DNA from 2 places in the Gordonia sp. WA4-43 genome. Region 2 is predicted to be linked to the other one. Evidence: predicted binding sites of a transcription regulator. Region 2 holds the regulator's gene; the other holds the start of a gene.
The links. Region 2 encodes LexA, which represses DNA repair genes until DNA is damaged. Its sites were predicted from a motif close to CGAACANNTGTTCG; they were not measured.

Region 1 (7,124 bases), 440 kb from region 2:
ATGAGGGCCGGTGGCGGATCACCCGCACCCGCACCGAGAACGTCTTCATCGCGCCGCTTCCCAACGGATTCGCCGAAAGCCACCCGTCGGCGTCGGTGTTGATGGGCTGAGGCGGTCGACGCCGGTGACGGGTCACGCGCCTGTGGTCAGTCGGATCATGTAGACCGTAGCCGCCACGCCGAGGAGCAGGAAGGCGCCCGGGAACGCGATGTTGTAGAAGACGCGGGCCCGCACATGGGCGATGACCGCGCCGACGAAGAACAGAGTGAGCCCGGTTCCGGCGGCGACGCCGATCCAGGGTTCGATCGTCAACCCGAGGACGAGCCCTGCTGCTCCGGCGGCCTTGAGTGTCGCGAGGTGGGGCAGGAACCGAGGTGGGACGTGGACCTCGGCCGAATTGGCCAGCACGAACTCGGCCCGGGCGAAGTCGGCGATGGCGATACCGGCATTGGCCACGATGCAGATGATCGTGGCGACGAACAGGGCGGTGGTCATCGCCGGGGGCCCTTCGCCGGTCGGGTTCCGCCGCGCGGTGGCCGGGTCGGTACGGTCGACATGTGTCCTCCTCTGAGGTGGGTTGTCGGATGGACGATGTGAGTGTGGTGCTCTCATCCGTACCGACGTCCTGCCCCACGAGAAGGTGACATCCGGTGGTACCGACCTCAGAGTTCGAAGATCTACGACCGCAGCTGACCGCCATGGCGTTCCGGATGCTCGGCTCGATCCACGACGCCGAGGACGCCGTGCAGAGCACGTGGCTCAACTCGCTGCGTGTCGACGGCACCGAGATCCGCAACCCTGCCGCATGGTTGACGACAACACTCACCCGGGTGTGTCTCGATCAGTTGCGCGCCCGCGGCAGACGACAGGAAGATCCGCTGTTCGCCGACGCTCTCCCCGCGGAGGCTGTCGCGGCCGACGAGCTCTACCTGCAGCGCGAGAACGTGTCGCGCGCGCTGATGGTGGTCCTCGATCGGTTGACGCCGTCGCAACGCGTGGCCTATGTGCTGCATGACCTCTTTGCGGTGCCGTTCGGCGAGGTCGCAACGGTCCTCGGCACCAGCGTGGACGGTGCGAAGAAGCATGCGAGCCGGGCACGCGGCCGGATCGCGTTGACGCAGCTGGACTCCGAGTCGAAATCCGAGCTGCCGTCGGCCGCCGCGGCCCGGGTCGTGGACGCCTTCTTGGCCGCGGCGCGCGGCGGCGATCTCGATGCGATGGTCGCGCTGCTGGCTGATGATTGCGTCCGTGTCGCCGACCGGTCACTGGTCCCGCCGGACACACCGACCGTGGTCCGGGGCGCCCGGGCGGTCGCGGAGGAGACCCGGTTGTTCGTCGATCGCATCCGGGCGAGTACACCGATGTGGCTGGGAGGTCGGATGGTTCATGTGATCGCACCGGGCGGTCACCCGCTCGCCGTCATCGACATCGCCGTGAAGGGTGGGCGAGTCGTGCGGATCGACATTCGTCGCATGACGTCACCCGCCGTGTCCAGGTAGTCCTGACCGGCGATGTGGCCTCTGCGGTGTTCAGAAGGGCGGCGGGTTGGCGTCGTTCCAGCGCTTCTCGGCGCGTTGGTGGCGTCGGAAGTCGTTGTCGCGCTGCGTGTCGAGTCTGTCGCGGGCGGGATGATCGGGTGACCGTCTGGGGAAGAGCTTGTTGAACAGGTCGCGTCCGCTGAAGGCGTTGCCGACGAACATGTGCCCGGTGGGTGTGGTGAACCAGGCGGTCTGGAGTTCGTCTTGGTGGTCCTGCCAGCTGGTGAAGGTCTTGATGCGGTGATGGAACCGGCACAGCGGTTTGAGGTTGCGCGCATCGGTCGGGCCACCGCGACGCGGGTCGGCGTGGTCGAAGGGTTCGGTGTGGTCGAGATCGATCTGCCAGACCGGGGCGTTGCAGCCCGGGAAGGTGCAGCACAGTTCGCCGGCACGCACCAGCGCCTGCAGCTTCTTCGACGGGGTGTACCGCGTTGTCGAACTGTCTGCGTCTGGAGCCGGTGAACCGTCGGGTCCGGTAGGAGCGGGGTGGATGTAGGTGCGGCGCGCTTCGGCGAGCAGCTGCCGGGCGGTGTCGGCGTCGATGATGCCATGGCGGTCGAGGAAAGCGGGATCGTTGTCGAGACCGAACAGGGTCGACAGGTTCACCACGATGTGAAACGTCGCGCGCGGCGCAGCCGAATCCGACGCCGAGGCGGCCGGCTCAGCCGGGTCATCGACAACGACGTCGGCTGACGGGTCGACGATGGTGTCCGCCTCCGTCATCGCAGCAGTTGGTGCAGGCGGCTCGACGGTCCCCACTGTCGCTGCGTCGGAGTCTGTTGCTGTGTCGGGTTCGGTTGCGGCAGGTCGGCAGTCGTCGCATAGGCACGTGATGGCGGCTTCACCGCGAGCGAGCGCTCTCATAGCATCGACCCGGCGGTTGGCCAACTTTCGAGGGTCACCGGCGTGGACCGCGGTGGCCATCGCCGTCAGGCGGGCGTCGAACTCGGCGGCATCAGCATGGGGCAGCGTGCCGGAGATCCGGGACTGCCCGGGTGTGAAGCGGTCGGGGGTGACGGTCACCTTGCGGTCGGACTTCACCCGCTCCTTGCGTCGACGGACCGCGTCGGGCGCCCACTTGGCGACGATGGAATCGACCATAGCGGTGAACCGGGCCGTGGACATCGGTGCGCGGGCGAAGATCGCCTCGGCGAGATGGGCGTCGACGGTCTGCATCTCTTCGTCGTCGGTGATGAGATCGGTGCGCTTGAGAGCGATGAGGAAGCGCCGCTTGTCGATTCGACCACACGCGAGTGCGTGTCCGGTGAAGGAGAGTCGGTAGCGCAGTGCGTCGCCGGCTTCGATGAGGTCTTTCGCCTCAGCCGGTGTCACGGTGAGGGTGGCACCGACTTCGGCGATGGCCTGTTCGAGACCGTTCGGTCCGAACTGCTCGTAGGGGTTCTCGCCCGCGGCCACTCGCGCGGACAGGTGCTCGAAGGCTTCGATGGAGTCGAGTTCGCCGCTGTGCGTCTCGGCGCGCCGCTGGGCGTAGTCCATCTCGCGTTCATCGTGAATGAGGCTGGCAACGACCATCATTCGATGCGCGGACGCTGCCGCCAAGCCCGCGCAGTGGTTGAGGACCTCGACGAGTTCGGATGCGGAGAGTTCATGGTCGGGACGAAAGCGCGGCTCGACCGACTCCTGTGATGGGTCCACCGATGTGGTGGATCCGGCCCCCGCCCCCGATGACATACCTCCACGATACTCGAATATACGTTCGAGTCAAGAGTGGTTATCGCCGATCTGCAACTGTCATCTCGCAGGACATCGGTGTCACTTCCGCATCAAGACACTGGTGACAGTGTGAGGGGTCTTGGTGGTGACACTTCTTCATTTGGTTTCCGCCACGCACCGCTATGTGCCTTGCGTTGCGTGGCGCGGTTGCCGATGAGGGGGGGGGGCTGACGCAGGTGCTCAACTGACCGCGCCTGCGACGGTTCAGCAGCACCCCGTGATGGCGCTGAGAACGCTGCGCAGCGCTTCCAACGACTCTGGCCGGGCACGGTAGTAGACGTTCATCCCTCGTCGGTCAGGTGCGACCATGCCGGCCTTGCGGAGCTGCCCCAGGTGGTGGCTCGTGGTGGCCTCGGTGAGGCTGACCGCGGTCGCGAGGTCGCAGGTGCAGATCCCCTCACCGGTGTCAGTGAGCAGAATCGAGACGAGTTTGATCCGGACCGGATCGGCCAGCGCCTTGAGCCGCAGAGCGATTTCTAGGGCGGTGTCGTCATCGAGAGGGGCCGCCGACACGGGCGCACAGCAGATCGGGGCACTGATGTCGACCATCGGCAGGGCCTTCGGCATGACCCGACCATACCCTGGTACTTGACATATGTCGAAAAGGTGGCACCCTGCAGGTGTCAGTAGTTCGATATATGTCTCACAGGTGAAGGTGATGGTCATGTCCCGTATGCAGCTCGCGCTCAATGTCGATGATCTCGATACCGCGATCGAGTTCTACTCCAAGCTGTTCAACACCACCCCGGCCAAGCGCAAGCCGGGATACGCCAACTTCGCGATCGTCGAGCCGCCACTGAAGCTGGTGCTGCTGGAGAATCCCGGCCAGGGCGGCACGATCAACCATCTCGGCGTCGAGGTCGAGTCGAGCGAGAAGGTGCACGCCGAGATCGCCCGGTTGTCCGGGGAGGGTCTGTTCACCCAGGAGGAGATCAACTCCACCTGTTGTTTCGCGACGCAGGACAAGGTGTGGGTGACCGGGCCGGCGAAGGAGAAGTGGGAGGTCTACACCGTGCTGGCTGACTCCGAGACGTTCGGGACCAGCCCGAAACTGTTGGAACAGAACGCCACCGAGGACGCCGAGCAGGGTTCGGTGTGCTGCGGCGGCAACGCCGCAGACCAGGCCGAGGCGCGCACAGCCTGCTGCTGACAGCCTCGGTTCGCGTTCTCGCCTACCGCGCGATGCGGTCGGCGAGGGCGCGGATCCGGTTGGTGATGTCGTCGCGGATCAGCCGCATTCGTTCGATACCGTCGATGCCCCGTCCGGAGGGTTCGTCGGTGTCCCACACTTCGAGGGCGACGCCGTCGGGTGGGGTGACCTCGGCGGTGCCGACCACCACGACCAGGTCCACGGCTTGCATCAGTTCATCGGTGAGTTGCCGCGGCTGATGTCCGACGACGTCGGCGCCGACTTCGGCGAGTACCTGGGCGGACAGTTCGTTGACCTGGCCGCCGATTTTCGCGTTGGTGCCGGCTGAGGATGGGGTGATCCGGTCGGTGACTGTCGGTGTGAGGTGTTCGGCCATCACCGATTTGCCGCGGTTGGACACGCACACGAACAACACCTGCGGTGGTGTGCTCATTGGCCGACCTGCTGGTCGGCGGGTACCAGTTCGTCGAGGAGGTTCGCGACGAGTCCGCGGATCTGATCGCGGATGGGGCGGACCGCGTCGATGCCTTGGCCGGCTGGGTCGTCGAGAGCCCAGTCCCGGTAGCTGACGCCGGGGAACACCGGGCACGCATCGCCACAGCCCATGGTGATCACGACGTCGGAGGATTCGACGGTGTCGGGGGTGAGGATCTTCGGTGACTGTGCGGAGATGTCGATACCGACTTCAGCCATCGCCTCGACCGCGGCCGGGTTGATGGAGTCGGCGGGAGCAGATCCGGCGGAGCGGACCTCGACGCTGCCCTGGCTCAAGGCGGTGAGGAAACCGGCGGCCATCTGCGAGCGGCCAGCGTTGTGGACACACACAAATAGCACCCTAGGTCGAGATGTAGACATGAGACACAAGCCCTTTCAGCTGTGAAGGAACATCAGATACGTCACACACGTTCGGTGGTGAGTTCGGTGAGAAGACCACGAACTCGGGCGTCAAGATCGTCGCGGATCGCGCGAACCTCGTCGAGGGGACGGCCCTGGGGGTCCGCGACCGTCCAGTCCAGATAGCGTTTGCCGGGATAGATCGGACACGCGTCGCCGCAACCCATGGCTACGACCACGTCGGCGGCGGCGACTACATCGTCGGTGAGCGGTTTGGGGTACTGCGTGCCCATGTCGACGCCGATCTCGGTCATTGCTTCGACGACGGTGGGGTTGATCGAGTGCGCGGGGGCTGACCCGGCGGAGCGCACGTGTACCCGCCCGGCGGCGTGGTGGGTCAACAATCCGGCGGCCATCTGTGAGCGGCCGGCGTTCTGGACGCAGACGAACAGAACTTCGGGCACATCCTTGGGCACCGATCCATCGGACTGGGCCAGGGCGCGTAACCGATCAGCCGCGAACCTGCCCGCCAAGGTCGTCAGGTGCGCATGCACCCGGGAGGTGCGCCGTAAGGCGGTGTAGGACTCGAACACACAGCGTTCCACCGTCTGGCGAGACACCACCCCCTCATACTTGGCGGCCAGGTCAGCGGCGGTACGGGCGAGCACGGCATGGGGCATCAACAGTTCGGGCTGCGCGCGGTGTTCACTGCGACTTAGCTGCTCGTCCAACAGATCCTCAGGCATCGCGAGCCGGCTCCTTCGACACATCCGGGCTGGAGGCAGTGGTTGGGGTGGTGAAGCGTTTCCGCAGTGCCAGGGACACGTACACGAGGGCGACGAGGACGGGGACCTCGATGAGTGGTCCGATGACTCCGGCCAGGGCCTGGCCGGATGTTGCACCGTAGGTGGCGATCGCGACGGCGATGGCGAGCTCGAAGTTGTTGCCCGCGGCGGTGAACGCCAGCGTGGTGGTTCGCGCATACCCCAGCCCCATCGCGGCCCCGAGCACGAACCCACCGCCCCACATCACCGCGAAGTAGATCAGCAGCGGCAGAGCGATCCGCACGACGTCCCACGGCTGCGACGTGATCTGCTCACCTTGCAACGCGAACAGGATGACGATGGTGAACAGCAACCCGTAAAGGGCCCACGGCCCGAGACGCGGCAGGAACGAGGACTCGTACCAGTCGCGGCCTTTGGTTCGCTCGCCGATGCGGCGGGTGAGGAAGCCTGCGACCAGGGGTATACCGAGGAAGATCAGCACCGACTTCGCGATCTGCCACGGCGAGGTGTCGATGGTGGTCTGCTCCAGGCCCAGCCATCCGGGCAACACCGAGAGGTAGAACCAACCCAGCACGGCGAACATGACCACCTGGAACACCGAGTTCAGTGCGACGAGAACAGCAGCGGCTTCGCGGTCGCCGCACGCCAGGTCGTTCCAGATGATGACCATCGCGATGCATCGGGCCAGGCCGACGATGATCAGTCCGGTCCGGTACTCCGGCAGATCCGGGAGCAGGAGCCAGGCCAGCGCGAACATCAACGCCGGTCCGATGATCCAGTTCAACGCCAACGACCCGAGTAGCAGGCGACGATCACCGGTGACCGAGTCGAGTCGGTCGTAGCGCACCTTGGCCAGCACCGGATACATCATGATCAGCAATCCGAGGGCGATCGGCAGCGAGATGCCGTCGAGCTCGACCGCCGCCAAAGTGTCACCCAGGCCGGGGACGACTCGACCGAGCAGCAGTCCGGCGACCATCGCGGCGCCGATCCACACCGGCAGAAACCGGTCCAGCGTCGACAACTTGCCCGCGACCGCGGTGTCGGTGGCGGTCACTGGTCGGCCTCACACGACCGCGTTTC
Region 2 (7,124 bases):
AGGGCATGGAGACCGTCGGGATGGGTGCCCGCGAGCAGGCCGGCGATGGGCAGGCTGTTGGTGAACAGGGTGAGCCTCCGATCGGGTGCGGTCGCCTTGGCCGCGCGGTACGTGGTGGTGCCGGCGTCGAAGAGCACCGAACCGCCGTCGGGCGGCAGGAACCGGATGGCCGCGCGGCCGATCGCGGTCTTCTGCTCGATCTGGCTCGACTCTCGTTCGTCGATCCCGAGCTCGCCGAGGGTGCGCATGATCTCGGCGCGTACGGCGCCGCCGTGGACCCGCTGGAGATGTCCGGCGCGTTCCAGTACCGCGAGATCGCGTCGGACGGTCTCGCTGGTGACGTCGAATTTCTCGGCGAGCGCGGCCACGGATGCCCGCCCCGCGAGGCGCACCTCGTCGACGATCGCCTGTTGTCTCTCCTCGGCGTACACACGGCTCCGATCTCCGGTTTCGACCACCCCGCTTGTTGAGGCGTGTGGGATTGGATGTTGTAGTTACTGTGTTTACGCCTGTTTGTGTTGACAAGTCAAGCACTTTTTGTAACGGTGGTCACATCGGTAGTCGAATGAGAGGCAAGACGATGGCGCAGATCCTGACGGGAACCCCGGTGGTCGGCGGGTTGGCCCACGGTCCCGCGCTGTGGCCGGGCGAGCGACCCGATCACTCGCCGGAGAAGCTCGGCGTCGGTGTGGAGATCGCCGAGGAACGGCGCGCCGACGAGGTCACGCGCTTCGCCACCGCGGCCGGCGCCGTCGCCGCGCGGCTGCGCACGCGCGCGTCGCAGAACACCGGGGTGACGGCCGAGGTGCTCGCCGCGACGGCGGGCCTGGCCGAGGACCGCGGCTGGATCGGTGCCGCGACCGCGCTCATCGGCAAGGGCGCCCCCGCCGAGGCCGCTGCCGTCGCGGCCACCGAACAGTTCGCGGCGGTGTTCACCAAGCTCGGCGGACTGATGGCCGAGCGGGTCACCGATCTCAACGACGTGCGCGACCGGGTCCTCGCCGAACTGCTCGGCCTACCCGAACCTGGTGTGCCCACTCCGGAGGTGCCGTCGGTCCTGCTCGCCGACGACCTCGCGCCCGCCGACACCGCGGGCCTCGACCCCACGAGCACCATCGCCCTCGTCACCCGCCTCGGCGGACCGACCAGCCACACCGCGATCATCGCGCGCCAGCTGGGGATCCCGTGCGTGGTGGCGGTGGCCGACCTGGACGAGATCGAGCCCGGCACAACCATTCTCGTCGACGGCAGCACCGGGCGAATCGAGGTGGAGCCCGATGCGGAGGCGGCCCGGGCTCGCGTCGACGAGGATCGGCGGCATGCCGCACTCGTCGCCGGCTGGACCGGTCCGGGGCAGACCGCCGACGGGGTGGCCGTGGCGGTGCTCGCCAACGTCGCCGACGGATCGTCGGCACGCGCCGCGGCCGGGTACCCCGTCGAGGGCGTCGGGCTCTTCCGCACCGAACTCGCGTTCCTCGAGCGTGCCGACGAACCGTCGGTGGACGAGCAGGCCGCGATCTACCGGGAGGTGCTCGATGCGTTCGACGGGCAGAAGGTGGTCATCCGCACCCTCGACGCCGGGTCCGACAAACCGCTCCGGTTCGTGACCCATCCCGACGAATCGAACCCAGCGCTCGGCGTGCGGGGCGATCGGATCGCGCTGGCGCACCCCGAGATCCGCGCGCATCAGCTCGACGCGATCGCGCAGGCCGCGTCGGGGTCGGCCGTCGCGCCGTGGGTCATGGCGCCGATGATCGCCTCGCCGGCGGAGGCGCGCACCTTCGCCGCCGAGGTCCGCGGCCGTGGTCTGGTCGCCGGGGTGATGATCGAGGTGCCCGCGGCGGCGATCCTGGCCGAAGCCGTCCTCGCCGAGGTGGACTTCGTATCCATCGGCACCAACGATCTGACCCAGTACACGATGGCGGCCGACCGGATGTCGGCCGATCTCGCCGGACTGACCGACCCGTGGCAACCGGCCGTGTTGAGCCTCATCGCGGGTGTCGCGGCAGCGGGTGCACGTCAGGGAAAGCCGGTCGGGGTGTGCGGCGAGGCCGCCGCCGATCCGAACCTCGCCTGCGTGCTCGTCGGTCTCGGGGTCACCTCGCTGTCCAGCGCGCCGGCTGCTGCCGCGGCCGTGGGGGCCCGGCTCGGCGAGGTGTCCGCACCGGACTGCCGGGCCGCCGCCGAGGCTGCCCTGGCCACCTCGGATCCCGCCGCGGCGCGCGAGGCTGCCGCGGCGGTGCTCGACGGTTCGGTCGGTGGAGAGGTCAGACTCGCCGCATCACGGTGACGACCTTGCCGAGGATGACGGCATCGTTGCCCGGGATCGGATCGAACAGTTCGTTGTGCGGCATGAGCCAGACGTTGGGGCCCTGACGCTTGAAGGTCTTCACGGTGGCCTCGCCGTCGATCATGGCCGCGACGATGTCGCCGTTGTCGGCGACGTTCTGCTGCCGGACCACGACCCAGTCGCCGTCGCAGATCGCGGCGTCGATCATCGACTCGCCGACGACGCGCAACAGGAAGAGAGATCCCTCGCCGACCAGCTCACGGGGCAGCGGGAAGACGTCCTCGACGGCCTCCTCGGCCAGGATCGGACCGCCGGCCGCGATTCGGCCGAGAACCGGCACGAAGGTCGGCTCGGGCAGCTGACCGGCCGACGGGGTGTCCGGCGACGGGGTGTCACTCGGGGCGATGTTGACCGCACGGGGACGGTTCGCGTCGCGCTTGAGCAGCCCCTTGCGTTCCAGCGTCCGCAACTGATGGGCCACCGACGACGTCGAGGCCAGGCCGACCTCGTCGCCGATCTCCCGGATGGTCGGCGGATAACCGCGCTCGCGCACCGAGCGGCGGATCACCTCCAGGACCCCGGCCTGTCGCGGGGTGAGTGAGGCCTCGGCGGCGGCGGCGTCGAACGGGGCCTCGTCGTCGGCGCCCCGCGCTCGGCCGCGCCTATCGCCGGTGTCACTCATGTTCGGTTCCTCTCGTCTTCGGAACGTGCTGGTAGATGGCTTGCACCGGGTCCGAGCCTAGCCGAGTGCGACCGGCACCTCAAACATTTGTTCGATGTGTCGCGAGACTTTGTCGGGACGTCGTGCTACAAATTCGAACATCAGTGCATCGAACATCTGATCGATGTTCGAACACCGACCGTCACACCCCGCACGATCCCAGACACCCGAACACCGGAGGGCACCATGCGCACCGCCACTCTCGTCGCTCCCGTCCGCACCGACCGTCCCGACGCTGTCCGGCCCCCCACCGACCGCGCCGATGGGGTCCGGACGCGCGCCCCGCTGTCCGACGGCGGCCGCCCGGTAGACAACCGGCCGGCCGGCACCCGACCGCGGGGTGCGTCGCCGGTGACCCCGCGGGTCGGCGGCACCCACTGTGGCTCTCCGGTCGGGGTGCGCGGGCGTGGCCCGGTCGGACCCGACGCGGCGGTGTTCCGTCGCCGCCGCCGCACCGCGGTCGCGCTCCTCGCCGGCGTCGGGCTGGCGTTCGTCGTGTGGGTGTTCGGTGTCGTGGGCCAGAACTACTCGGACTCGCTGACCCCGTCCGCCGTGAGTGCCGAGGTCGTCCACGTGCGCTCGGGGGACTCGCTCAGCTCGATCGCCGGCCGGGTGGCACCCGAGATGCCGCGCGAGGTCGTGATCGACGAGATCGTCGCGATGAACGATCTGGGGTCGAGCGCGCTGCAGGTGGGCCAGCCCCTGCTCACCCCCCGGTACCGCTGAGGCTGGGCGGTATCCTCGATGTCACAGGGGCCGGCCGACAAGCGGCGGGGCGCACGCTTCGGGTGCGTTCCAGCGTCCCGCGACCTGCGTGAGGACACGATGCGCTGCCCCTTCTGCAAGAACGACGACACCAAGGTCATCGACTCGCGTGTCGCAGATGAAGGGCAGGCCATCCGCCGCCGTCGCTCCTGTGTGGAGTGCGGTCGCCGGTTCTCGACCGTGGAGAGCGCCGTGCTCGCGGTGGTCAAACGCAACGGCGTGACCGAACCATTCAGCCGGGAGAAGGTCATGCGCGGCGTGCGGCGAGCCTGTCAGGGCCGCCACGTCGCCGAGGACGCGCTCGCGCAACTCGCCCAGCAGGTCGAGGACACGGTGCGCGCCAGTGGATCGGCCGAGATCCCCAGCAACGAGGTCGGACTCGCCATCCTGGGCCCGCTCCGCGATCTCGACGAGGTGGCGTATCTGCGCTTCGCCTCGGTGTACCGGTCGTTCGACTCGGTGGAGGACTTCCAGCGTGAGATCGACGACCTGAAGGCGGCATCGGGTTCCGGGAGCGCGCTCGCCGAACCCGTGTCAGCCGAGCCGGTCCAGAGCTCGTAGGACCCGTTTCTCCGACACCGGGAACGCGGTACCGAGACGCTGGGCGAACAGCCCCACGCGCAACTCCTCGACGAGCCACTGCGCTTCGTCGTCGACCACCGCCCGCCGGTGCTCGGGTACCTGTTCGAGGCGCTGGGCCCACCGTTCGACGACGCGATCGACGGCGGCCACCCCGGCCTGGTCGCGTGCTGCGGACGCGGGTAGTGCCTCCAGACGTGCTTGCGCGCCGTCGAGATAGCGCGGCAGATTCTCCAGGTGGCGTCGCGCGGTGGCCGCCACGAATCCGTCGAACACGAGGTGGGCGACCTGTTCGGCGACGTCGTCGGCAGCCAGCGAACCGGCGTGCCGGTCGATCGCCGCCCTCAGCGGGGCCATCCGTTCGAGAGCTGCGACGGCCAGCGAGAAGTAGTCCGGTGCGGCTGCGGAGACCCGTGGCCGGATTCGTTCGAGCAGCGCCGAGAAGGACTGTGGTGAGCGAACCGCGGCGAGCTCTGCGTCGTCGGTGTCGGCGACGGTGTCCCGGATGGCCCGTCGGGTGCAGTCGGCGAGCAGTGCCTCGGTGGTCGAGTACGGGCTCTGGCTCAGGGCGAGTCGTTCGACCGGACTCAACGAGCCGGCGATCCGCTTGTGCAGCGGAGGTATCGCGAAGTCGAGGAGGGCGACGATCCCGCGTCGCAGGAGGCGGTCTCGTGTCTCGGGGCTCGCCGCATCGACGACGACGACGCCCCGTGCGTGGCCCTTCTCGTCGGAGACCACGTCGATCGTCGGGTACCGGGTCAGCCGCTGCCCCGCGACATCGACCGTCGTCTGCTCGGCGAGCGAGCCGATCCCGTCGGCGGTCCAGGTCTTATACAGGTTGCGCGACACCGTCTTCGGCGCCGCGGGCGTTCCGGTCTGCTGGAGTTCGGGCAACGAGTCGGCGCGGGCGACGATCCGTCCGGAGTCGTCGGCCACCGCGAAATGCATGCGCAGGTGCGGCGGTACCCGGTCGGTGTCGAAATCGCCCGCGGTCACCCGCATCCCGGTGATCGCCGAGAGCTCGCGGGCCAGCCCGGTGGTGAGCGGCTCCTTGCGCGGGGTGAGCCGGCCGAGCGCGAGTTCGGCGAATCGCTGCGCGGGCGACATGCTCTTGCGGAGCTGTTTCGGCAGCGACTTGACCAGTGCGGTGGCCAGTTCAGCGCGCATGCCCGGGACCGACCAGTCGAAGCCGGCCGGTCGGACATGGGGTAGCAGTGCCTGCGGGATCACGACGGTGACGCCGTCGTCGGGTGCGCCCGGTTCGAACCGGTAGCGCAGTTCGAGTCGGGTGTCGCCCTGCTGCCAGGCGCCGGGATAGTCCGTGGGGGCGACGTCGGTGCCTCCCGTGACGTCCTCGGGGCGCAGATCCAGCAGATCGGGTTCGGCCCGGCGGGCCTTCTTCCACCAGGTGTCGAAGTGCCGAGCGGAGGTGACGTCGGCCGGTAGCCGCTGGTCGTAGAACTCGAAGAGCTGGTCCTCGGTGATCACCAGACCCCGGGTGCGCGTGCGGTTCTCGACGTCCGAGGCGGCCTCGAGAAGCGTGCGATTGCGGTCGAAGAAGGCGTGCTGCGTCCGCCAATCGCCCTCGACGAGAGCGTGCCGGATGAACAGCTCCCGCGAGACCACCGGGTCGATGGGGCCGTAGTCGACGCGCCGGCGGGCGACGAGCGGGACCCCGTACAGGGTCACGCGTTCGTAGGCCATCGCCGCTCCGCGTTTCGCCGACCAATGCGGCTCGCTGTGGGTCCGCTTCACCAGATCCCCGGCGAGTTTCTCGGCCCACAGCGGATCAATCCCGGCGACGGTGTGGGCGAACAGGCGCGACGTCTCGAGAACCTCGGCCGCCATGATGAAGGCGGGCGGCTTCTTGGCGAGCGGAGAGGCGGGGAAGATCATCAGCGTGGTGTTGCGCGCACCGGTGAACTCGCGGCCCTCGGTGTTGCGGGCGGCGATGTTGCTGAGCAACCCGGACAGGATGGATCGGTGGACGGCGTCGGCGTCGAGTTCGGTGGGCGCGACCGACCAGTCGAGGTCCTTGACGATCTCGGTCAGCTGCCGATGGAGGTCCTGCCATTCCCGGATGCGCAGGAAGTGGAGGTACTCGCGCTCACACATGCGCCGAAAGCGGCTGCCGGACAACTCCTTGCGCTGTTCGCCGAGGTACCGCCACAGCTCCACGTAGGACAGGAAGTCCGACTGCGGGACGACGAAGCGCCGGTGCTGGGCGTCGGCGGCCTCCCGGTGCTCGGCCGGCCGTTCCCGTGGATCGGGGAGCGACATCGCGGCGGCGATCACGAGAAGGTGGTCGAGACAACCCAGTTCGTGTCCGGCGATGAGCATCCGGGCGACCCGGGGATCGACCGGGATGCGCGACATCGACCGGCCGATAGGGGTCAGTCGCGGGGGCCCGCCCTCGCGCGGGACGGTGATGGCGCCGAGTTCGGTGAGAACACCCATACCGTCGCGGATCGCGCGGTCGTCGGGCGGCTGGACGAACGGGAACTCGGCGATCTCACCCAGTTTCAGCGAGGTCATCTGGAGGATGACCGCCGCGAGGTTGGTGCGCAGGATCTCCGGGTCGGTGAAGGCCGGCCGGGAGTCGAAGTCGTTCTCGCTGTAGAGACGGATGCAGACGCCCGGGGCGACACGACCGCATCGACCGGCCCGCTGCCGGGCACTGGCCTGTGAGACCGGTTCGATGGGAAGACGATTGACCTTGGTCCTGGTCGAGTACCGACTGATACGGGCGGTGCCGGTGTCGATGACGTA

Region 1: LEL84_RS24110 (HNH endonuclease signature motif containing protein) is a predicted target of LexA. The motif match lies at 3,245-3,258, and genes of this name have one in related genera.

What each region holds. Positions count from the first base shown of each region.
Region 1 is NZ_CP084736.1:5,306,130-5,313,253, forward strand. It holds gene LEL84_RS24095 (nuclear transport factor 2 family protein) at 1-110, shown strand, start outside; gene LEL84_RS24100 (DoxX family protein) at 133-495, opposite strand; gene LEL84_RS24105 (sigma-70 family RNA polymerase sigma factor) at 651-1,499, shown strand; gene LEL84_RS24110 (HNH endonuclease signature motif containing protein) at 1,530-3,230, opposite strand; gene LEL84_RS24115 (Rv2640c family ArsR-like transcriptional regulator) at 3,477-3,839, opposite strand; gene LEL84_RS24120 (ArsI/CadI family heavy metal resistance metalloenzyme) at 3,937-4,422, shown strand; gene LEL84_RS24125 (low molecular weight phosphatase family protein) at 4,445-4,855, opposite strand; gene LEL84_RS24130 (arsenate reductase ArsC) at 4,852-5,277, opposite strand; gene LEL84_RS24135 (arsenate reductase ArsC) at 5,319-6,002, opposite strand; gene arsB (ACR3 family arsenite efflux transporter) at 5,995-7,098, opposite strand; gene LEL84_RS24145 (ArsR/SmtB family transcription factor) at 7,095-7,124, opposite strand, start outside.
Region 2 is NZ_CP084736.1:310,651-317,774, forward strand. It holds gene LEL84_RS01450 (DeoR/GlpR family DNA-binding transcription regulator) at 1-431, opposite strand, end outside; gene LEL84_RS01455 (phosphoenolpyruvate--protein phosphotransferase) at 581-2,290, shown strand; gene lexA (transcriptional repressor LexA) at 2,268-2,972, opposite strand; gene LEL84_RS01465 (LysM peptidoglycan-binding domain-containing protein) at 3,198-3,737, shown strand; gene nrdR (transcriptional regulator NrdR) at 3,837-4,337, shown strand; gene hrpA (ATP-dependent RNA helicase HrpA) at 4,311-7,124, opposite strand, start outside.